One region of the Acidihalobacter sp. genome, then DNA from elsewhere that is predicted to be linked to it. Evidence: predicted binding sites of a transcription regulator. Region 1 holds the regulator's gene; the other holds the start of a gene.
What was found. The regulator FliA, encoded in region 1, starts transcription of late flagellar genes. The targets are predictions, from matches to a motif close to GCTAAAGTTNNNNNNNNNNCNGCCGATA.

Region 1 (4,418 bases):
CGGCTTGCTATTGTCCTGCTTCGCCTTCACCTCGGACTTGCCATCTGCCTTGGGCTTGGGCGCATCGGCAGTCTGTCCGCTGCCGCCCTGCGGCGCGGCACCGGCGCCATGCAACTGATCGAGCAGTGCCTCGAACTCATCCTCGCTAATCTCGTTGCCGCCGGAGGCGGCGGGCGTGGCCGGTTCTTCCCCTTCCGGCTGACCGCTATGTTTGCCCTCGCCGTGCAACTGATCCAGCAGAGCCTCAAATTCCGCATCGGTAATCTCGTCCGACTGCGCACCGGACTGGTCGGCTTCAGACTCCTGAGACGCTGACGCCACCTCCGGCTCCGCAGATGCCTCGAGCATGGCTTCGAATTCCGCGTCGGCTTCATCGACAGCAGCCGGCGGCGGCGCGACTTCCACCTGCTCGCCCGCGGCCAGTGCGGTCAGGCGCGACATTAGCGCCTCGTCAGCGGGGTCTGGCTCGCTACCGGCCCGCAGGGTGGTGAACATCACATTCAGAGCATCCACCACCGCCAGAATGACGTCCATCAACCCGGCATCGACCTGGCGTTCGCCCTGGCGCAGCTGGTTGAAAACGTCCTCGGCGTGATGACAGACATCAACCAACGGGTGCAGCCCGAGGAAGCCAGCACCACCCTTGATGGTATGAAAGCCTCGGAATATGGCGTTCAGCAGGTCGGAATCAGCGGGATCGCGCTCGAGATCCAACAACTGGCCGCCGAGGCCATCCAGGATTTCACCGGCTTCGATCAAAAAATCCTGCAGCAGTTCGTCGTCCGCCCCGATACTCATGTATTTCCCCTTGCCATACCGCAACGCCTGCCAACCAAAGCGCCGCCGTTGTCGATGAAATCAACGTTCACAGCTAAGCCGCGGGCACGGATACGCCAATCGTTCTTCAGAATCAGAAACCGAGACTGGACAACAGATCGTCGACTTCATCCTGACCGTGTACGACGTCAGCCTTGTCCACGCCCGGCACGGCCGGTCCGTAACCATGGCTGTCATTCTTGTTTTCGGCCGCAGTCGGGATTTCTTCAGTCGTACGGGCCATGCGCTCGCCGGCGACCCGCACCAGACCGACCAGTCCCTCTTCGACTTCCTGCACCAGATCGATGACACGGCGGATCACCTGGCCGGTCAGATCCTGAAAATCCTGCGCCATCATGACCTCGGAAAGCTGCGCGGAAACGGCGACGCTCTCTTCCTTCGCGCACCCCAGGAACTCGCTCAATTCGCGGCTGAGTTCACGGAATTCCTGCACATCCAGTTCGCGGCTGCGAAAACGCTCCCAGCTCTGCGCAAGTTCACCCGAACGGTCGCTGATACGGCTCAGGCGGGGCATGCTGTCCTCGATCGCATTCAGCGTCCGGTTCGCGGCCTGTTCGGTCATGGTGACCACGTAACTGAGCCTCTCCTTGGCGTCGGGGATATCGGTTTCGGTGATTTCGCTCAGACGCGAATCCATGCGAAAACTGTTCAGCGCTTCGTGCAGCTGGCGCGTCAGGCGTCCCAACTCATTGAACAGGCTTCGCTCGTGCTGGGCGCCCAGCGTGTCCAGCAGCGTTGCCACTTCGCTTTCATCGCCGCTCTCCAGCGCGCTCACCAGATTGCGCGCCACCTGCAGGCGGTCGTCCGTACTTTCCGACTGATTGTTTTCCTGATCGCTCACGACATCACCCTTCCAGACGCTCGAAGATTTTTTCAATTTTTTCCTTCAGCGTCTCCGCCGAAAAAGGCTTGACCACATAGCCGTTGACACCGGCCTGCGCCGCCTCGACGATCTGGTCCCGGCGCGCCTCCGCCGTGACCATGAGCACCGGTAGCGAGGCGAGCTTCGGGTCGGCCCGCACAGCCCTGAGAAGCTCGATGCCCGGCATCTTCGGCATATTCCAGTCGGTGATGAGGAAATCGTATTTGCCGGTCTGCAGCATCGGCAACGCACTGGTGCCGTCATCCGCCTCTGCGGCGTTGTTGAAGCCCAGTTCGCGCAGGAGATTCTTGATGATGCGACGCATCGTCGAAAAATCATCCACGACGAGAATCTGCATGTCCTTGTTCACAAACACACCTCATTGTTTTGATTCATGTTTCGGACGTTGCTTGGCGCCCAACAGGCCGGAATCCGATCACGCTAACACGCTGTAGACGCAGCGCTAGCCCCGCCAGTCGACCATCCTCGCTCGCAATCGCACCAATGCCTGACTGTGGATCTGCGATACCCGCGATTCGGTCACGCCCAAGACCTCACCGATCTCGCGCAAATTCAGCTCGTCGTCGTAGTACAACGACAGCACTAACGCCTCACGCTCCGGCAAACCGGCAATTGTACTCGCCAATGCCTCTCGAAAGTCATCATCCGCCAGCGCCTCATACGGATTATGTCCGCCGCCAGGCAATGTCGCGTCGCGACTTTCGCTTTCACTCTCGCCCAGCGAGTCATTAAAACTGAACACCTGATGGCTTGACGCATCGCGTGCCCATTGATGGTATTCATTCAGGTCGACACCCAGTTCCTCCGCGATCTCGGCATCGCGCGCCGCACGGCCGACACGATTCTCCACTGCACGCACGGCAGCAGACAACTCGCGCGCCTTGCGGTGCACGGAGCGCGGCGCCCAATCGCTGCGCCGCACTTCGTCCAGCATGGCGCCGCGTACTCGGATGCCGGCATAAGTCTCGAAGCTAGCTCCCTGATCCGACTGGTAGTTACGGGCCGCTTCGATCAACCCCACGATCCCCGATTGCACCAGATCGTCGACCTGCACATTGGCGGGCAAGCGGTGGATCAGGTGATAAGCGATACGCTTGACCAGCGGAACGTGTTGCGCCACCAGCCGATCGACATCCTGCGTATCACTCACCGCATACATGCTCAATCGCCCCACAGTGCTTCGACTGCCGATGGCGCGTTCAGCAAACGCTCGACAAAAAACTCCAAATGCCCCCGTGTGCCGCTCTGTACAGGCCAGTTATCGGCACGCAGAGCCAAATTCTTGAATGCGCGGCCGGAAGGGCTGCCCGGGTACATTTCCACCACCGCGCCCTGACGCTGCACGGCCTGACGCAACATCGGATCTTCCGGGACCGCCCCTATGTAGTGCAGGGTCACGTCCAAAAAACGACCGCACACAGCCGCCATCTTGCGGTAGAGGACATTGCCTTCCTGTCCGTCGCGCACCCGGTTGGCCAGGATATGGAAACGCCCGATGCCGTGTTCGCGACTGAGCACCTTGATCAGCGCATAGGCGTCGGTCATCGAAGCCGGCTCGTCGCAGACTACGACGATGACCTCCTGTGCTGCGCGGCTGAAACTGATCACCTCGTCGGAAATACCCGCCGGGGTATCGACCACCAGTACGTCCAGCGGCACGCTCAACTCACTGAAGGCTCGGATCAATCCGGCATGCTCGGCCTGCGAGAGACCGGCCATGCGCGACACGCCCGATGCCCCCGGCACCACCTGAATCCCCCGCGGCCCCGACACCAGGATTTCGTCCAGAGTGCACTCGCCGCTGATGACGTGCGACAGATTGGCGGTGGTCTGCAGACCGAGCACCACGTCCACATTGGCCAGCCCCAGATCCGCATCCATCAACATGACCTGGCGGCCGAGACCGGCCAATGCGGTGGCCAGATTCACCGAAACGTTCGTCTTGCCCACGCCGCCCTTGCCACTGGTCACGGCGAGTACCCGCACCGGTTGCGACTCCCGCACCCGCTGCAGGCCCTGAGCCTGATCTTCGGCCTTATCCGGCATAAGCATGCTTCGAACTCCTGTCATTGCCTCGTGCACCGACCATGCTCCAGTCTTCGCTGCGGCGGCGTTTGGCCAGTTCCACAGCCTGCCCCAGCAGTCGCTGCAGCCGCGCCGGCTCGAGGTCCTCCGCGATGCGCTGCCCAGTACCAAGATAGCTCAAACGCAGGCCTCCATATCCGATCAACGCCGAAAACGGCTCTCCCAGGCTCTCCGCCTCGTCCAGCTTGGTCAAGACGACGCCACTCAACGGCGCCTGCCCGAAACGCCGCAGCGTCTCACCCAAGGCGCCGCGCGCCATATTCGCGGCCAGCACCATGTACAGACGCACTTCGGGCACATCAGCCAACGCCTGCAACTGTTCCTGTAGATGTTCGTCCCGAGGTGACATTCCAGGAGTATCGATCAATATCAGACGCTTGTCGTTGAGACCTGGCAGAAGGCGGCGCAGTTCCTCGGCGCATTCGGCCTGATAAACCGGGACGCCGAGCAACTGGCCCAGCGTCGTCAGCTGGGCATGTGCGCCGATGCGGTACCCGTCGGTACTCACCAGGGCCACATGACCGCGTCCATGGCGGATGATGTAGCGCGCAGCCAGCTTGGCCAGGGTGGTCGTCTTGCCGACGCCCGTGGGCCCGAGCAAGGCGATAACGCC
Region 2 (4,418 bases), on a different contig from region 1:
CAACTGAACAGGCAAATGCCGGCGCCCAGGAAGCCTTGCCTCTGGCCGCCTGGGCATTGGTACACGGGCTTTCCAGCCTGCTGATCGACGGACATTTCGGTACGCAGCGGAGCCCAGAAGACGAAGACCGCCGCATCGGCGAAGTAATGGCACTGTTCGGCCGCATCTTTCAGCCGCACAGCGCGTCCTGACAGCCGCCCCGCTGCGCGCTTCAGACGCCGCGGAATTGCCCCACCAACTGCTGCAGACCGGCAGCGAGCCGTGCAAGTTCGTTCGCCGCTATCGTCGACTGTCCCAGCGACGACACGGTTTCCTCGGTCGCCGAACTGATGTTGGTGACGTTGCGGTTGATCTCCTCGGAAACGGCCGACTGTTCCTCGGCGGCGGTCGCCACCTGGGTGGCGCGGTCCGAGATATCGCGCACCATGCCGGCGATCTCGGCCAATGCCTCGGCGACAAGGTCCACCTCGTCGCTGGCAGCTTTCGAGCTGGCCTGAGTCGAATCCATGGCCTCGACCACGCTGTCCGCCGAGCGGCTGACCCGTTCGATCATGCCGCGGATGCGTCCGGTCGCGTCCTGGGTCTTGGACGCCAGCGCCCGCACCTCTTCCGCCACCACCGCGAAGCCGCGCCCCTGCTCGCCGGCGCGTGCCGCCTCGATGGCCGCATTGAGCGCGAGCAGGTTGGTCTGCTCGGCGATCTGGTTGATCAGATCGACGATGGAGCCGATCTCGGCGACGCCCTCGCTGAGTTCGCCCACGGACTCGCCCGAACGCGTGAGTTCCGCCTGCAGATTGTTCATGACCGCCACGGCCGAAGTCGCCTTCTCCGCCCCGGAGCGGGTGCTTTCCGCCGTCTTTCCGGTCAGCAGACTGGTCTGCTCCATGTTGCGCGCCACTTCCTGGGCGGTGGCGCTCATTTCGTTGACCGCGGCAGCCGCCTGTTCGGTGTCCTCGCGCTGGCGCGTGGCGCGCGACTTCATCTCTTCCGAGGTAGTCGACAGTTCCTCCGAGGAAGAGGACACCTGCATCGCAGACTGCGCGACCTCCGCAATCATGCTGCGAATCCGCTCGATGAAACGATTGAAGGCTGCGGCGACACGGTCCATTTCGTCGTGTCCCTTGACCTCCAGACGGCGCGACAGGTCGGCGTCGCCCCCGGACACGCTTTCCATCATTCTCATCGTAGCGCCGATGCGCAGGACCGTGGCGATGATCGTCCACAGCAGGAACCCGCCCCCGACGAACATCGCGCAGAGCAGCAGAGCCGTACTCCATACCTCGCCATTCCACAGATCGGCACGGATCTGATCACGCCCGAGTGCGCGCTGCTTGGTGAGGCGAGTATCCAGCGAGCGCAAGTTGCCATACAGCTTCGACCAAGCCTCATCCTCTTTGGAAAGCAGGCCCAACGCATCCGTGCCCTGGCCGCTCTGCAAATCCTGCAGCATCTGCTCCCGCACCGCCCTGACCTGCTGCCAGCCATGTGCGATCACCTTGAGGCGCTCTTGCGTGCCCGGCACACCGCCGGCCAGCTTCTGCGCCGTCGCCAGCGCCTGCCCAGCCTTTAACGGATCCGCCTTGAGCGCGGCACGCTGATCCTTGTTCAAATCGTTGGTCAACAACTGTTCGCGCAGCAGCGCTCCTTCCTCCAGCCCCGCGCGAGTCAGCGTGTCGAGCGCCTTGACCAGTGGCATGAGATACGTCGCCTGCTGGTCGAACTGGACTCTGACCCGATCGTTGTGAAAGAACGTGGTGCCAATGGCGGCGCAGGTCAGCACCGTGGTCACGACGACGGCCAGCGTCAAGCGGCCCTTGATGGTGGAAAACAAGCCGGACATGCGATTATCCCTGTTGAAACGCCTTATATGTGCAGCCAGCGTGTGCCCGATCCATGCGCACGACACTCGCCGCGATCTTTTTAGTACGGATAGCCAAACTCCCTGTTTGGGCTATCGGCCGTCAACGCCCTGACTTTAATCGCTCTGCAGCCGCTCGGGCGGCGGCTCGCCAAAAAGCTATTGATCGTATTTGGGCGTCGAGCTGATCTTGTGGATGCTCAGATCGGCGCCCATGTATTCCTGCTCCTCATCCAGCCGGATGCCCACGACGGCCTTGAGCACGCCGTACACGATCAAACCGCCGACGAAGGCGATGAGCACCCCGGCGCCGGTACCGATCAGCTGCGACCAGAAACTCACGCCTCCCGTCCCCCCCAGAGCCTTGAGCCCGAAGATACCCGCCGCAATGCCGCCCCATACGCCGCACACGCCGTGCAGCGGCCACACGCCGAGCACGTCGTCGATGCGCCAGCGATTCTGCGTCAGCGTGAACAGCCACACGAACAGGCCGCCCGCTACGGCACCGGTGATCAGCGCCCCTAGCGGATGCATCAGGTTGGAGCCAGCGCAGACCGCCACCAGACCGGCCAGCGGGCCGTTGTGCACGAAGCCCGGGTCATTGCGTCCGGCGACCAGCGCGGCCAGGGTGCCGCCGACCATGGCCATCAGCGAGTTGACCGCGACCAGACCGCTGATGTCACCGATTTTCTGCGCGGACATCACGTTGAAGCCGAACCAGCCGACGGTCAGGATCCAGGCACCCAGTGCGAGGAAGGGAATATTCGAAGGAGGATGCGCGTACATCTCGCCATTCTTGCCATAGCGGCCATGGCGCGGCCCCAGCATCAGCACCGCCGCCAGCGCGATCCAGCCACCCACCGCATGCACGACCACCGAACCGGCGAAATCGTGGAACGGTGCACCGAAAGTCCGCGTCAGCCAGGCCTGGAAACCGAGATTTCCGCCCCAGGCCAGTCCCTCGAAGAACGGGTACACGAAGGCCACCAGCAGAAACGTCGCCGCCAGCTGCGGATAGAAACGCGAGCGCTCGGCAATGCCGCCGGAAACGATCGCCGGGATCGCTGCGGCAAAAGTCAGCAGGAAGAAGAACCTCACCAGTTCGTAGCCGTTGTTCGCGGAGAGCGTGGAGGCGGACTGGAAGAAACCGACGTGATAGGCGACGAAGAAGCCGATGAAGAAATACGCGATGGTGGAGATGGCAAAGTCGCTGAGGATCTTGACCAGGGCGTTGACCTGATTCTTGCGCCGCACCGTACCCAGCTCCAGAAAGGCAAAACCGGCATGCATGGCCAACACCATGACCGCCCCCATCAAGACGAACAGGGTATCCATTGCCGAGGTCGAATCGTGCATGCGTCAGCTCCTCTAAAGCCTCCAGAAAACGCTCCGCAGTTATGTAAAATGTCTGCGGTTGCGCCAGTTGTTCAACACGAAAGCCGCGCTGCGGTGCCCCGCAGCGGCTGCGCGACGGTACCACACCAGGGCCTGCGTCTCGTCGGGTTGCGCCGACAGCAGGCCGCGGCGCAGACACTCCGCCAGGCGGTACTGCGCCTGGGCATCGCCCGCGAACGCCTCGCGGCGGATGCTCTCCAGCGAATCGTCGGGGGCTGGCTGGAACGGCCCGTGGGGCACGGCCCGTCGCCCGCGGGCTAGGCCTGCGGCAGCGTCACGCCGCGCTGCCCCTGATACTTGCCGCCGCGGTCCCTGTACGACACGTCGCAGATCTCATCGGACTCCAGGAACAGCATCTGCGCAACGCCCTCGTTGGCGTAGATCTTGGCCGGCAACGGAGTGGTGTTCGAGAACTCCAGCGTCACGTGGCCTTCCCACTCGGGCTCCAACGGCGTGACGTTGACGATGATGCCGCAGCGCGCGTAGGTCGACTTGCCAAGACAGATCGTCAGCACGTTGCGCGGGATGCGGAAGTACTCCACCGTGCGCGCCAACGCGAAGGAATTCGGCGGAATGATGCAGACGTCGGATTTGACGTCGACGAAGCTGCTTTCATCGAAACCCTTCGGATCGACCACCGCCGAATTGATGTTGGTGAAGATCTTGAACTCATCGGCGCAGCGCACGTCGTAGCCGTAGCTGGAAGTGCCGTAGGACACGATGCGCTGCTCGCCCACGTGCCGCACCTGACCGGCCTCGAAGGGCTCGATCATGCCGTGATCCGCCGCCATGCGACGGATCCATTTATCCGCTTTGATAGACATGCGCCGCCTTGCCTTTGTCGGTTGCGTCAGCTGTTCTGGATCACGATGTTGGGGAACTTGGAGCTGAAATCCTTGGCCTTGATCGCCAGTTGGGCGGCCGTGCGGCGCGCCACCTCGCGATAGATCTCCGACACCCGGCCGTCCGGATCCGCGACCACCGTCGGCTTGCCGCTGTCGGCCTGTTCGCGGATGTGGATATCCAGCGGCAGCGCGCCCAGGAACTCGACCTTGTAGTCGTCGGCCATGCGCTGGCCGCCGCCTTCGCCGAAGATGCGCTCCTCGTGGCCGCAGTTCGAGCAGATGTGCAGGCTCATGTTCTCCACGATGCCCAGCACCGGCAC

Region 2: a site for FliA is predicted at 1,953-1,980, ahead of P8014_RS10040 (methyl-accepting chemotaxis protein). Genes of this name have one in related genera too.

The regions. Positions count from the first base shown of each region.
Region 1 is NZ_JARRQY010000010.1:88,215-92,632, reverse strand. Features, by position in the region: gene P8014_RS04955 (chemotaxis protein CheA) at 1-798, opposite strand, end outside; gene P8014_RS04950 (protein phosphatase CheZ) at 911-1,678, opposite strand; gene cheY (chemotaxis response regulator CheY) at 1,683-2,057, opposite strand; gene P8014_RS04940 (RNA polymerase sigma factor FliA) at 2,163-2,879, opposite strand; gene P8014_RS04935 (MinD/ParA family protein) at 2,882-3,772, opposite strand; gene flhF (flagellar biosynthesis protein FlhF) at 3,756-4,418, opposite strand, start outside.
Region 2 is NZ_JARRQY010000025.1:55,449-59,866, forward strand. Features, by position in the region: gene P8014_RS10035 (TetR/AcrR family transcriptional regulator) at 1-191, shown strand, start outside; gene P8014_RS10040 (methyl-accepting chemotaxis protein) at 212-1,840, opposite strand; gene P8014_RS10045 (ammonium transporter) at 2,018-3,214, opposite strand; gene P8014_RS10050 (SEL1-like repeat protein) at 3,254-3,493, opposite strand; gene dcd (dCTP deaminase) at 3,511-4,077, opposite strand; gene apbC (iron-sulfur cluster carrier protein ApbC) at 4,104-4,418, opposite strand, start outside.